3 regions of the Bradyrhizobium sp. 26S5 genome follow, and region 1 is predicted to be linked to each of the others. Evidence: predicted binding sites of a transcription regulator. Region 1 holds the regulator's gene; each other region holds the start of a gene.

Region 1 (4,278 bases):
CTCGCTGGTGATCAAGCGGATCGCTTATCGTGCAGCGCGATCCGGCTTGATCACCGGCGTGCTGCTGGCGACCGCCCGCGTCGCCGGCGAAACCGCGCCGCTGCTGTTCACCGCGCTGTCGAACCAGTTCTTCAGCTGGGATTTGACCAAGACCATGGCCAACCTGCCGGTGACCATCAACAACTTCGTGCAGAGCCCCTACGCCTACTGGAAAGAGCTGGCGTGGAGCGGTGCGCTGCTCATCACATTCACTGTGCTCGCGCTGAACATCGGCGCGCGCATCCTTGGTGCCGAAAGGGCCGCAAAATGACCGAGCTTTCCGTCTCCACGACTGCCGCGAGCCACGTTCCCCAGGTGCCGCTGCCGGAAGCGCCGCCGAAAGTCACGGTGCGCAACCTCAACTTCTATTACGGCGAGCACCACGCGCTGAAGAACATCAACCTGACGCTCGGCACCAACCGCGTCACGGCGTTCATCGGCCCGTCCGGCTGCGGCAAGTCGACCTTGCTGCGCATCTTCAACCGGATGTATGACCTCTATCCAGGCCAGCGCGCGGTCGGCCAGCTGATGCTGGACCAGACCAACATTCTCGATCCCAAGCTCGACCTCAATCTGCTGCGTGCGCGGGTCGGCATGGTGTTCCAGAAGCCGACGCCGTTCCCGATGACGATCTACGAGAACATCGCCTTCGGCATCCGCCTCTACGAGAAGATCTCGAAGTCCGAGATGGACGACCGGGTCGAGAAGGCGCTGCGCGGCGGCGCGCTGTGGAACGAGGTCAAGGACAAGCTGAACGCCTCCGGCCTGTCGCTCTCCGGCGGCCAGCAGCAGCGGCTGTGCATCGCACGCACCGTGGCGGTGCGTCCCGAGGTGATCCTGTTCGACGAGCCGTGCTCGGCGCTCGACCCGATCTCGACCGCCAAGGTCGAGGAGCTGATCCAGGAGCTCTCCGAGGACTACACGATCGCGATCGTCACCCACAACATGCAGCAGGCGGCGCGCGTCTCCGACAAAACCGCCTTCATGTATCTCGGCGAGCTGATCGAGTTCGACGACACCAACAAGATTTTCACCTCGCCGAGCGATCGACGCACGCAGGACTACATCACCGGCCGGTTCGGCTGAGGAGACAAGCGATGGCTTCTGAACATACCGCCAAGGCATTCGACAGCGACCTGCAGGAGTTGACCCGCCTGGTCGCCGAGATGGGCGGCCTCGTCGAGCGCATGATCACCGAGTCGGTCGACGCGCTGATCCGCCGCGACGTCGCGCTGGGCAAGCGCGTGGTCGCCGCCGACATCGAGATCGACAATCTGCAGCGCGTCATCGAGGAGCGCGCGGTGCTGACGATCGCTCGCCGCCAGCCGATGGCGATCGACCTGCGCGAGATCGTCAGCGCGATGCGCGTCGCGACTGACCTCGAGCGGATCGGCGACCTCGCCAAGAACATGGGCAAGCGCGTCGCGGCGCTGGAGAGCGATTTCCAGCCGCTGAAGTTGATCCGCGGCCTCGAGCACATGACCGATCTCGTACTGTCTCAGGTCAAGTCGGTGCTCGACGCCTATGCCGCGCACGATCTGCCGGCGGCGATGAACGTCTGGAAGGGCGACGAGGAGGTCGATGCGATCTGCACCTCGCTGTTCCGCGAGCTGCTTACCTACATGATGGAGGATCCGCGCAACATCTCGTTCTGTATCCATCTGATGTTCTGCGCCAAGAACATCGAGCGGATCGGCGACCACGCCACCAATATCGCCGAGACCGTGTTCTACATGATCGAGGGCCAGCAGATCACCGACAAGCGTCCGAAGGGCGATATGACCAATTTCGCCACCACGGTGCCGGGCAACTAGGGCATGATCCGCATCGGCGGAACCGGATTGTCGTCGCGACAAACCGTTTCCACGGGGAATATGCTCAGGGGTTGAGTGTTTCGGTTTGCGTTTGGGCAACGGATCACCACAGAGAAAGAACTTAGACCGATGAGCGCACGCATTCTGGTAGTCGAAGACGAGGAAGCGCTGACGACGCTGTTGCGCTACAACCTCGATGCGGAAGGCTACGACGTCGAAACGGTGGGACGCGGCGACGACGCCGACACCAGGTTGAAGGAGCGCATCCCCGACCTCGTGGTACTCGATTGGATGCTGCCGGGCCTGTCCGGCATCGAGCTGTGCCGCCGTCTGCGGGCGCGGCCCGAGACCAAGCAGCTTCCGATCATCATGCTGACCGCGCGCGGCGAGGAGAGTGAGCGCGTGCGCGGGCTTGCCACCGGCGCCGACGATTACATCGTCAAGCCGTTCTCGGTGCCCGAGCTGCTCGCGCGGGTGAAGGGCCTGCTGCGCCGTGCGAGCCCGGAGCGGCTTGCCACCGTGCTGACCTATGGCGATATCGAACTCGACCGCGAGAAGCGCCGCGTGGCGCGCTCCGGCCGCCCGATCGATCTCGGGCCGACCGAATATCGTCTGCTCGAATTCTTCCTCGAGCATCCCGGCCGGGTGTTCAGCCGCGAGCAGCTGCTCGACAGCGTCTGGGGCCGCGACATCTATATCGACGAGCGCACCGTCGACGTGCATATCGGCCGCCTGCGCAAGTTGCTCAATCCGGGCCGCGAGCAGGATCCGATCCGCACCGTGCGCGGCGCCGGCTACGCGCTCGACGACCGCTTCGCGAAGGCCGAGCCGCAGCCGTAAGGCCGCGCGGCATTCACAAGCCGCAACACGGCGTCGTCCCGGCGAAAGCCGGGACCCATACGCCGCGGCCGGCGCAATGGGCAAGTGGCCAGACAGCTTTCTAACAACACCCATTCGTGGTTATGGGTCCCGGCCTGCGCCGGGACGACGCCGGTGATGCATCCGGGCGACGAGCCACAAAAAAATCCCCGCTTTCACGGGGATTTCTTTTTCAGTCCTACGCCAGTTTCCCGAGTGCTCACTTGATCTGCGGTTTCGCCGACGGCCGGCGGCGATCGCCGGCGGGCTGGTAGGCGACGCGCGAGTGGTGTGCGCAATAGGGCAGGCCGCCGAGCGCCTTGCCGCCGCAGAAGAAGAATTCCGGGCTCGAGGGATCGCCGACCGGCCAGTGGCAGGTGGCTTCGTTCAGCTCGAGCAGCGACAGCCGCTGGCTCATCGGCACCACGTTGTCGTAGGAGATCGGATCGGGCTCCATCTCGACCTCGAAGGCATGCGCCAGCGCGGTGTTGCCGCGCGAGACCGGACGCGCCACCCGCATCATGTGCTGGGCGGGGCGGGCCTTGCGCTGCCGCGGCGCCGCCGTGGAGGGGGCCTTGGCGCGGCCGGAGAGGCCGAGCCGATGCACTTTGCCGATCACGGCGTTTCGCGTCACATTGCCAAGTTCCGCGGCGATCTGGCTGGCCGAGAGGCCAGACTCCCAGAGCTTCTTCAGCTGCTCGACGCGATCGTCGGACCAGGTCAATACAGTCATCGCATTCTTCCTTTCGCATGGCGCCGGCCAGTCATTGGAGCGACGCTGCGAGCCAAATCCGGGTCAAAATCCCAGCGGCCAGAATCCCTTAGCCCTCGCCGGGCGCGGTTTTGAGCCCGAACGTTTACGTGTGACACGAAGGCTACTTAGAGGGTCCAGTACTGCCGCACGAGATGTCGTACCCGACAGGCCAAACGCTACAATATGGCGTGACTCTGGCGCAAGAGTCCGCGGCCGTGCGTCCACATGTTCCCACAAAGTTAAGCACTGCAATGAGGCTTTTCCACCGCACCGGAATGCTCCGGATTGCGCTCGTTCCGCATCGCAGGAAGGTCGGCAAAGGCCGGCTGCTGGCGATTGACACCTACTGGCCGCAGCATAGAATGCCTGTACGTGCCGCCCGCAAAGGCGGCCGTTTTGTTTTCCGAAGCTGGCCGTTGCTGCACTGGCGTCAAGCCGCCCGGCAATTGTCGGCTTCAAACCGGCAGTGAACGCCATGACCAACAGCGCCTCGTCGCATCTGCTCCCCGTCTTCGCCCGGGTCGATCTCGGCTTCGAGCGCGGCGAGGGCGCCTGGCTGATCGCAACCAACGGCGACCGCTATCTCGATTTCACCTCGGGCGTTGCGGTGAACGCGCTCGGGCATGCGCATCCGCATCTGGTCAAGGCGCTGCAGGAACAGGCGACCAAGCTCTGGCACATGTCGAACCTGTTCAAGAGCCCGGACGGCGAGGCGCTGGCCGCCCGGCTGTGCGAGCAGAGCTTTGCCGACTTCGTGTTCTTCTGCAATTCCGGCGCAGAGGCGATGGAAGGCGTGATCAAGCTGGTCCGCCA
Region 2 (4,278 bases), 3.4 Mb from region 1:
TCGGCTGGATCACCATATTGATGATCCCGCCGAATCCCGGCGCGTCATTCCCGCTCTACATGCAGGCGCTTGGCGAGACGCTGTCGATCGCGCTGCTCGGCACCACGCTTGCGGCATTGCTGGCGCTGCCGGTCAGCCTGCTGGCGGCGCGCAACATCATCCCCTCGAACCTGATCCGCTTTCCGGTGCGCCGCTTCCTGGATTCGATCCGCGGCGTCGACACGCTGATCTGGGCGCTGGTCTGGATCAATGTCGTCGGACTCGGCCCGTTTGCCGGCGTGCTCGCGATCATGGTCTCCGACTTCGGTGCGTTCGGAAAGCTATTCTCCGAGGCGATCGAGGCGGCTGACCGCAAGCAGGTCGAGGGTATCCGCGCCTCCGGCGGCAATAGCTTGCATGAAATCCGCTTCGGCCTGTTGCCGCAGGTGCTGCCCGTGATCGCCGGCCAAGTGCTCTATTTCATCGAGTCGAACACGCGTTCGGCCACCATCATCGGCATCGTCGGCGCCGGCGGCATCGGCCTACAACTCGCCGAGCAGATCCGCGTGCTGGAATGGCAGAAGGTGTCGTTCCTGATCCTGATGATCCTGATCGCAGTCGCGGCGATCGACTTCATCTCGAGCAAGCTACGCTTTGCGATTATTGGTCAAAGGGCGGTGGCCTAGCTCGCCGCGCGCTCAATCATCCTTCTCCCCTTGTGGGAGAAGGTGGCGTAGGCGGCCTTTGGCCGCCGTCTTCTAGAAGGACGCCGATGCCTTGGCATCGGCTACGGCGCCGGATGAGGGGTATCTCTCAGCGAAATCAGAAGCCGATATGTTCGCGGAGAGATACCCCTCACCCGGATCGCATCTGGCGATGCGATCCGACCTCTCCGACAAGGGGAGAGGTGCACCGCCAGTGTGGCGGCACATTCAACCGTTCTCGACCAGAAACTCCACGCGCTCGGCGGCAAAGCGCGAGCGTTTGGTCACCAGCGGCTGGTCCAGCATGTCGACGTCGGTTGCGTCGACCACCAGCACCGGCCGTCCCAGCGGCAGATCGAGTCGCGCGGCATCAGTGGCATCGGCGATTGCCGCGGTGATCCGGGTCGAGGCGCGGTGGTAATCCCTGACGCCGTAATGCCCGAGCAGCTTCGTCATCGAGTGCACGTTGGCGAACACGCTGCCGGCATCGGGAAACCGCTCGGCCGACAGCCATGTGGTGGAGACGCAGATCGGCGTCCGGTCGGCGAGGCGCACCGCTTCGATCCGGATCAGCCGCGCACCGATCTTCAGGCCGAGCTCACGCGCGATCTCGCGGTTGGCGATATCCTCGCCGGCCTCGATCAGCTGGCCGCGCGGTTCGTGGCCGCCGGCGCCGACGATCTCCGAAAATCTTGTGCGTGAGCGCAGGGGATAGGCGAGGCGCTGGGCCTCGACATAGGTGCCGCTGCCGCGCTCGGCGCGCACCAGGCCGCGCTCGGCCAATGCGGCGAGCGCCCGCCGCACGGTGTGGCGGTTGACCCGGTAAGTCTCGGCGATCTCCATCTCGCCGGGCAGCTTTTCGCCCGCGGCAAAGCGGCCGTCAGCGATGCCGCGCTCGATGCCGTCGGCGACCTGCCGCCACAAGGCGACGCCGGAACTTTCCTGCATGCTCATGGCGCGGTGATACCAGAAATCGTCGGTTTGTCACGAAACAGTCATGGCGCTCGGCTATCAAGTTGTCTAGTATCATAGACAACTTGATATAGGCAAGGTTGCCCATGAGTTCGACCGGACCAAACAGCAAACAGGCCCAGCGCAAGGCCGCGATGTCGGTGCTGGCGCATGCCGCCGCTGCCGACATCGCAGGCCGGCTCGCGGCGATCGCGGTGCCGGCGCATGAGAACCTGCGCGAGCCGGAGAACGGCCTTGTGATGCTGCGCGGGCGGATCGGCGGCGACGGCGCGCCGTTCAATCTCGGCGAGGCGACGGTGTCGCGCGCGGCGGTGCGGCTTGCGACCGGCGAGGTCGGCTTCGGCTACACGCTCGGCCGCGATGCGCAGAAGGCGCAGATGATCGCGCTGTGTGACGCCATGGTGCAGTCGACGGAGTTGTCCGGCGAGGTGGAGGCGAAGGTGATCGCGCCGCTGCGTGTGGTCATGAACGCCAAACGCGCCCGCAAGGCCGCCGAGACCGCGGCGACGCGGGTCGATTTCTACACGATGGTGCGCGGTGAGGGGTGATGCAATGACGACGATTGCCGAAATGCCCGCAGGCTTTGCCGACAAGGTGCTGTCGGCGCAATCAACCTTCCGTTCCGTGATGGAGGCGATGGCGCGTCCGGGCAGCGTGCAGCGCGTTGCGGCGAGCGCAGGCACGCCCGCCGGCATGATGCGCGGCGCGGCTGCGATCGCGCTGACGCTGTTCGATCACGACACGCCGATCTGGCTCGATGCTGCGACGTCGGCGACGCCGGATGTCGCCCGCTGGCTGAAGTTTCACGCCAGCGCGCCGGTTGTCACGGACTCCTCGATCGCGAGCTTCGCGCTGATCGGCGATGCCGCGAATCTGCCGGCGCTCGAGCGTTTCGCGTTCGGCAGCAGCGAATATCCGGATCGTTCGACCACGCTGATCCTGCAGGTCGACAGCCTGACGCAGGGCCCGGCCTTCGAGCTGAAGGGGCCCGGCATCGACGGCAGCGCGCTGTTGCAGGCGATGATCAGGCCGAGCGACCTGTTCGAGCGGCTGTCGATCAACGAGGTCCTGTTCCCGCGCGGCATCGATGTCGTGCTGGTCCATGACGATGCCATTGTCGCGATCCCGCGCACCACGCGGCTGATCGCAAGCGGAGTGTGAGCGATGTATGTAGCGGTCAAGGGAGGCGAGCGCGCCATCGAGAACGCCCATCGCCTGCTCGCGCATGAGCGGCGCGGCGATCGCGATGTGCCCGAGGTGACGCTGGCGCAGATCTCCGAACAGCTCGCGCTCGGCGTCGATCGGGTGATGACCGAAGGCTCGCTCTATGACCGCGAGCTCGCGGCGCTGGCGATCAAGCAGGCGCGCGGCGACATGATCGAGGCGATCTTCCTGGTCCGCGCGTTCCGCGCCACGCTGCCGCGCTTCGGTGCCACCGAGCCGGTCAACACCGGCGAGATGCAGGTGCGGCGGCGCATCTCCTCGACCTTCAAGGACGTTCCGGGTGGCCAGATACTCGGCCCGACCTTCGATTACACCCATCGCCTGCTCGACCCGCAGCTCGCGGAAGGCTTTGTGCCGGAGCGGCCGGCGACGTCGGAAGCCTCGCAGGCGGCGACGCCGCGGGTCACCGACATTCTCGGCCGCGACGGCCTGATCGAGCCCTCGCCGCAAGCCGAGGCCGACGCGCCGGTCGGCGACCTCACGCGCGAGCCGTTGAGCTTTCCGGCCGATCGCGATCTGCGGCTGCAGAATCTCGCGCGCGGCGACGAGGGTTTCCTGCTCGCGCTCGGCTACTCGACGCAGCGCGGCTACGGCCGCAACCATCCCTTCGCCGGCGAGATCCGCTTTGGCGAGGTCGAGGTCGAGTTCTCAGCCGAGGACGTCGGCTTTGCCGTGCCGCTGGGTTCGATCGCATTGACCGAATGCCAGATGGTCAACCAGTTCAAGGGCTCGACCACCGAGGCGCCGTGCTTCACCCGCGGCTATGGGTTGGCCTTCGGCCAGAGCGAACGCAAGACCATGTCGATGGCGCTGGTCGACCGCGCGCTGCGCGCGCGCGAGTTCGGCGAGGAAGCCGCTGCACCGGCGCAGGACGAGGAGTTCGTGATGTCGCACTCCGACAACGTGCAGTCGACCGGCTTCGTCGAGCATCTCAAGCTGCCGCATTATGTCGACTTCCAGTCCGAGCTCGGCCTGCTGCGCAAGCTGCGGCAAGAATTCGCCGATGCCAATCAAGAGACGGCACTGCAGGAGGCCGCGGAATGAACGCGCCGACGTACAACGTTGCCTATCTCGACGAGCAGACCAAGCGGATGATCCGCCGCGCGATCCTGAAGGCGATCGCGATCCCCGGCTATCAGGTGCCGTTCGCAAGCCGCGAGATGCCGATGCCCTATGGCTGGGGCACCGGCGGCGTGCAGGTGACGGCCGCGATCCTCGGTCCCGACGACGTGCTGAAGGTGATCGACCAGGGCTCGGACGACACCACCAACGCGATCTCGATCCGCAAATTCTTCGGCAAAACCGCGGGCGTCGCGACCACGACCTCGACGACGGATGCGACCGTGATCCAGACCCGGCACCGCATCCCCGAAGCGTCGCTGCACGCCGGGCAGGTGCT
Region 3 (4,278 bases), 3.9 Mb from region 1:
GCGCTTGCGCTGCGCGCGTCTCCGGAGACGCAGAAGCAATCCAAACTACCGTGCCGCTCGCGGCGAAGATGGTGGGTTACGCCTTCCGCCTTCGCTCGTTGAGCTACGGCGGACGTGGTCGGCTAACCCACCCTACGCTCTGCCCGCGCCCTCACAGCACCTTGCGCTGCGCCAAATTCTTCATCAGGGCACCGACGCCGAAGGTCCAGGGCTCGCATTCGTCGCTGCTGCGCATGCGGTTGACGAGCTTGCCGAGCTGGGGCGCGGCAATGGTGACGATGTCGTCGCGCTTGTGGGTGAAGCCCTCACCCTTGGCGTCGCGGTCCTTGACGGGTGCGAACATCGTGCCGAGGAACAGCGCAAACCCGTCGGGATATTGATGCACGGGGCCGATGGTCTGGGCGACCAGATCGGTCGGGTCGCGGCTGATCTTTGAGATCGAGGAATGGCCTTCGAGCACGAAACCGTCCGCGCCCTTCACGGTCAGGCCGACATCCATCTTCCTGACGTCGTCGAGCGAGAAGGTCTGGTCGAACAGGCGGAGCAGCGGGCCGATCGCGCAAGAGGCGTTGTTGTCCTTGGCCTTCGACAAGAGCAGCGCCGAGCGGCCCTCGAAATCGCGCAGATTGACGTCGTTGCCGAGCGCGGCACCGACAATCTTGCCGGCGCCGGAAACAATGAGCACGACCTCCGGCTCCGGATTGTTCCAGGTCGACTTCGGATGCAGCCCGGCATCCATGCCGGTGCCGACCGAGGACAGCGTCGGCGCCTTGGTGAACACTTCCGCGTCCGGGCCGATGCCGACCTCCAGATACTGGCTCCAGGCGTTCTGATCGATCAAGACCTGCTTCAGCTTCATCGCCTGCTCGGAGCCGGGCTTCAGCTTGGAGAGATCGTCACCAACCAGCCGCACCACCTCGGTGCGGATCGCTTCCGCCGAGGACGGATTGCCGCGCGCCCGCTCCTCGATCACGCGCTCCAGCATCGAGATCGCGAAAGTGACGCCGGCGGCCTTCAGCACCTGCAGATCGACCGGCGCGAGCAGATGCGGTTTTGTGCCGTCGCGGCGATCCGGCGGCGTGTTGGCGAGGATCGCGTCGAAATCGCCGAGCCGCTCGCCTTTGGTCGCGCGCACCGCCGCTGCAGGATCGCTCTCCTCGCACAGCGCGCTCACCGTCGGGAACCGCGCCGTGACATCGAACACGCCGTCCGCCCGCACCGCGACCACGGCCGGGCCGCCGGCCTGCGGCAACCAGACCCGTCCGACCAGCGTGCCGGCGGTCGCGTCCTCCGGCAGGACGTCTTTTGGCGTGAGCGAAATCATCGGCGTCTCCCATTTCGGTGTTGTTGGCGTTTGTTAGCACAGTCCCGCCGGCTGCGTGAAACAGCGGTCATGCCATTGTCATAGAGGGGTAACATCGCCCGTCAATGCTCCCGTCGATCCATCTAACACACTGAAAGACGGACCTGCATGACCGCGCCCCACCTCACCGACGAAGCCTCCCGAGATGAAGCCTTACGTGACGAGGCCTTGGGCGACGAAGCCTTGCGCGACGAAGCCTTGCGCGCCCGCATCCACCAGGAGATGGCCGACAGCCTCGATGAGGAACTCGAGCTTGAGCTCGACGACGACAGGCTCAACGGGCTCGACCATGACGGGTCCGCTGGACATCCGTCGATCGACCGCAAGATCTATTTCCGCGAATTGCTGCGGCTGCAGGGCGAGCTGGTGAAGCTGCAGGACTGGGTGCAGCACGAGAAGAAGAAGGTCGTGGTGCTGTTCGAGGGTCGCGATTCCGCCGGCAAGGGCGGCGTCATCAAGCGCATCACCCAGCGGCTCAACCCGCGCATCTGCCGCGTCGCGGCGCTGCCGGCACCGAACGAGCGCGAACGCACGCAATGGTATTTTCAGCGCTACGTGTCGCATCTGCCGGCCGGCGGCGAAATGGTGCTGTTCGACCGCAGCTGGTACAACCGCGCCGGCGTCGAGAAGGTGATGGGGTTCTGCACCGACGAGCAGTATGAGGAATTCTTCAATTCGGTGCCGGAATTCGAGCGCATGCTGATCCGCTCCGGCACCATCCTCCTGAAATACTGGTTCTCGATCACCGACGAGGAACAGGCGTTCCGCTTCTCGATGCGGATCCATGACCCGCTGAAGCAGTGGAAGCTGAGCCCGATGGACGTCGAGGCGCGCACCCGCTGGGAGCAGTACACCAAGGCCAAGGAGACGATGCTGGAACGCACCCATCTACAGGACTCGCCGTGGTGGATCGTCGACGCCGTCGACAAGAAGCGCGCCCGGCTCAACTGCATCTCGCATCTGCTCGGCCAGATCCCGTATCAGCAGGTCGCACACCAGCCGGTCGTGCTGCCGCCCCGGGTGCGCAACCCCGACTATCACCGCGGCCCGATCCCGCCGGAGATGTACGTGCCGGGACGGTATTGATCTAACCACATGCACGCTCCGCCCCCTGCTGCGGCGGAAGATCACTAAATCGCGATTGTAGATTGTGAGGCATCTCACTGGTCTTCTTGCACACCCCCCTTAAACCAGAGGTTGCCCGCAATTCGCGGGCTAAAAGGAGGCCTAGGCTATGTTGAAGGAACATCGCGAAAGCAAGAGTTCATCGACCGACCAGCCAGAAGCTCATAAGGGTGTTGCGACACATGCTGTCCAAACCCTTGACCTCAGTTGGAGCGCGCCTATCCGTTATGGCGATTGCAAGCTGTCCGGTTTCTTGAACGGCACCCTGAACAACGGCCCAACTCTCAGGCTTCGTTCTGACGGAACAGCGGAATTGTTGGCAAAATTTTTCTCAACTGACGACGGTGATGTTTGGGTTATCGATCGTCTCGTTCTTTTGGATATTCACGGGACGGTCCTTTTTCAGTTTCCACACCTTTCAAGCCCCGAAACCCAGACCGACAACCAAGTGCTCGATTGGGTCGCCGAACTAAGCTTCCCCGCCGTTTTCTTTTCTTCGGTCACAGGGGCGAACATGACCTATCGTTGCTAAGCCCTAAGGGCGCGGTTCGCGGCCTTATTCGACCTCCCCCACAAGCGGGAGAGGTGAAGTTCAGAACATAGGCAACCGCGCCCTCGCCTCGCCTACTATTGGCGCAGGCCCGCACTATTGCTGCGGCCAAATCCCGACGCTAGGCTTCCCCGATCTGGTGCAGGGAGGCTCGCTTGACTCAATCCGACGACATCACAATTTCCGAAGATCGCCGTGACGCGCTGCGCTATGCGCTCGGGATCGGCAGCGGCGCCGCGCTGGTCGCCGCGATGGCAACCCCGGCCGCGGCGCAGACGCCTGCCGACAACACGCTGGATCGTATCCGCGCCAACAAGGTGCTGCGGATCGCCGTGCTGCCGGGCGAGCTGCCTTATTTCAACAAGGATCTCGCCTCCGGCACCTGGTCCGGCTTCTCGATCGAGATGGCCAACGACCTGGCAAAGCTGCTTTACGTCAAGCTGGAGTATGTCGAATCGACCTATGGCAATTCGATTCTTGATTTGCAGGCCAACAAGATCGATCTCGGCTTCGCGCTCAACCCGACGCCGCAGAGGGCACTAGTGGTCGATTTCACCAATCTGGTGTTCCCGCATCCCTTCGGCGCGATGCTGAAGAAGGGGCTGGAGGCCAAGACCTGGGCCGACATCAACAAGCCGGAGGTGAAGATCGCGGTCGACGTCGGCTCGGCCAACGAGGCGGTGGCGCGGCGCTTCGCGCCGAACGCCACCATCAAGTCGCTGAAGTCGCGCGACGAGGTGATGCTGGAAATGTCGTCGGGCCGCGTCGATTGCGTGGTCAACGCGCTGGTGCTCGGGCTGACCGCGATCGCCAAGAACCCGAATCTCGGCAGCTACAAGATCCTGGCCTCGCCCTCGGTGACGATCGCGAGCGGCATGGCGGTGCGCCGCGAGGGCGACAAGCGCTGGCGCGACTTCCTCTCGGTGTGGGTCGACTACAACCGGGGCATCGGCCAGATGCGCGAATGGTTCGTCAAGGGCCTCGGGCTTGCCGGCGTCAAGCCGGAGGATGTGCCGGTGGAGTTGAGTATTTGAGGTAAGGCTGCGCCAACATCGGCACTGCGCTCCCTCTCCCGCTTGCGGGGGAGGGTCGGGGTGGGGGTATCGCCACAAGCGACGCTCTTTCCTTGGAGAGAGCCCCCACCCGCTGCGCTTCGCGCAGCGACCTCCCCCGCAAGCGGGAGAGGTAAACCGCCGATGCCGCATCAGCTACGAGCTACTCACACCTTGTCATAGGTCAG

What was found. The regulator PhoB, encoded in region 1, activates phosphate uptake and scavenging genes when phosphate is short. The targets are predictions, from matches to a motif close to TGTCATNNANCTGTCAT.
Region 2: phnF (phosphonate metabolism transcriptional regulator PhnF) is a predicted target of PhoB. The motif match lies at 1,666-1,682, and genes of this name have one in related genera.
Region 3: ppk2 (polyphosphate kinase 2) is a predicted target of PhoB. The motif match lies at 1,390-1,406, and genes of this name have one in related genera.

Annotation. Positions count from the first base shown of each region.
Region 1 is NZ_CP145948.1:8,738,610-8,742,887, reverse strand. Features, by position in the region: gene pstA (phosphate ABC transporter permease PstA) at 1-310, shown strand, start outside; gene pstB (phosphate ABC transporter ATP-binding protein PstB) at 307-1,125, shown strand; gene phoU (phosphate signaling complex protein PhoU) at 1,137-1,853, shown strand; gene phoB (phosphate regulon transcriptional regulator PhoB) at 1,983-2,693, shown strand; gene V5279_RS41385 (GcrA family cell cycle regulator) at 2,932-3,444, opposite strand; gene V5279_RS41380 (aspartate aminotransferase family protein) at 3,941-4,278, shown strand, end outside.
Region 2 is NZ_CP145948.1:2,522,338-2,526,615, forward strand. Features, by position in the region: gene phnE (phosphonate ABC transporter, permease protein PhnE) at 1-665, shown strand, start outside; gene phnF (phosphonate metabolism transcriptional regulator PhnF) at 912-1,637, opposite strand; gene phnG (phosphonate C-P lyase system protein PhnG) at 1,742-2,203, shown strand; gene phnH (phosphonate C-P lyase system protein PhnH) at 2,208-2,816, shown strand; gene V5279_RS11865 (carbon-phosphorus lyase complex subunit PhnI) at 2,820-3,923, shown strand; gene V5279_RS11870 (alpha-D-ribose 1-methylphosphonate 5-phosphate C-P-lyase PhnJ) at 3,920-4,278, shown strand, end outside.
Region 3 is NZ_CP145948.1:2,938,186-2,942,463, reverse strand. Features, by position in the region: gene V5279_RS13640 (fumarylacetoacetate hydrolase family protein) at 152-1,324, opposite strand; gene ppk2 (polyphosphate kinase 2) at 1,586-2,449, shown strand; gene V5279_RS13630 (DUF6294 family protein) at 2,598-3,020, shown strand; gene V5279_RS13625 (transporter substrate-binding domain-containing protein) at 3,194-4,072, shown strand; gene V5279_RS13620 (amino acid ABC transporter permease) at 4,258-4,278, opposite strand, start outside.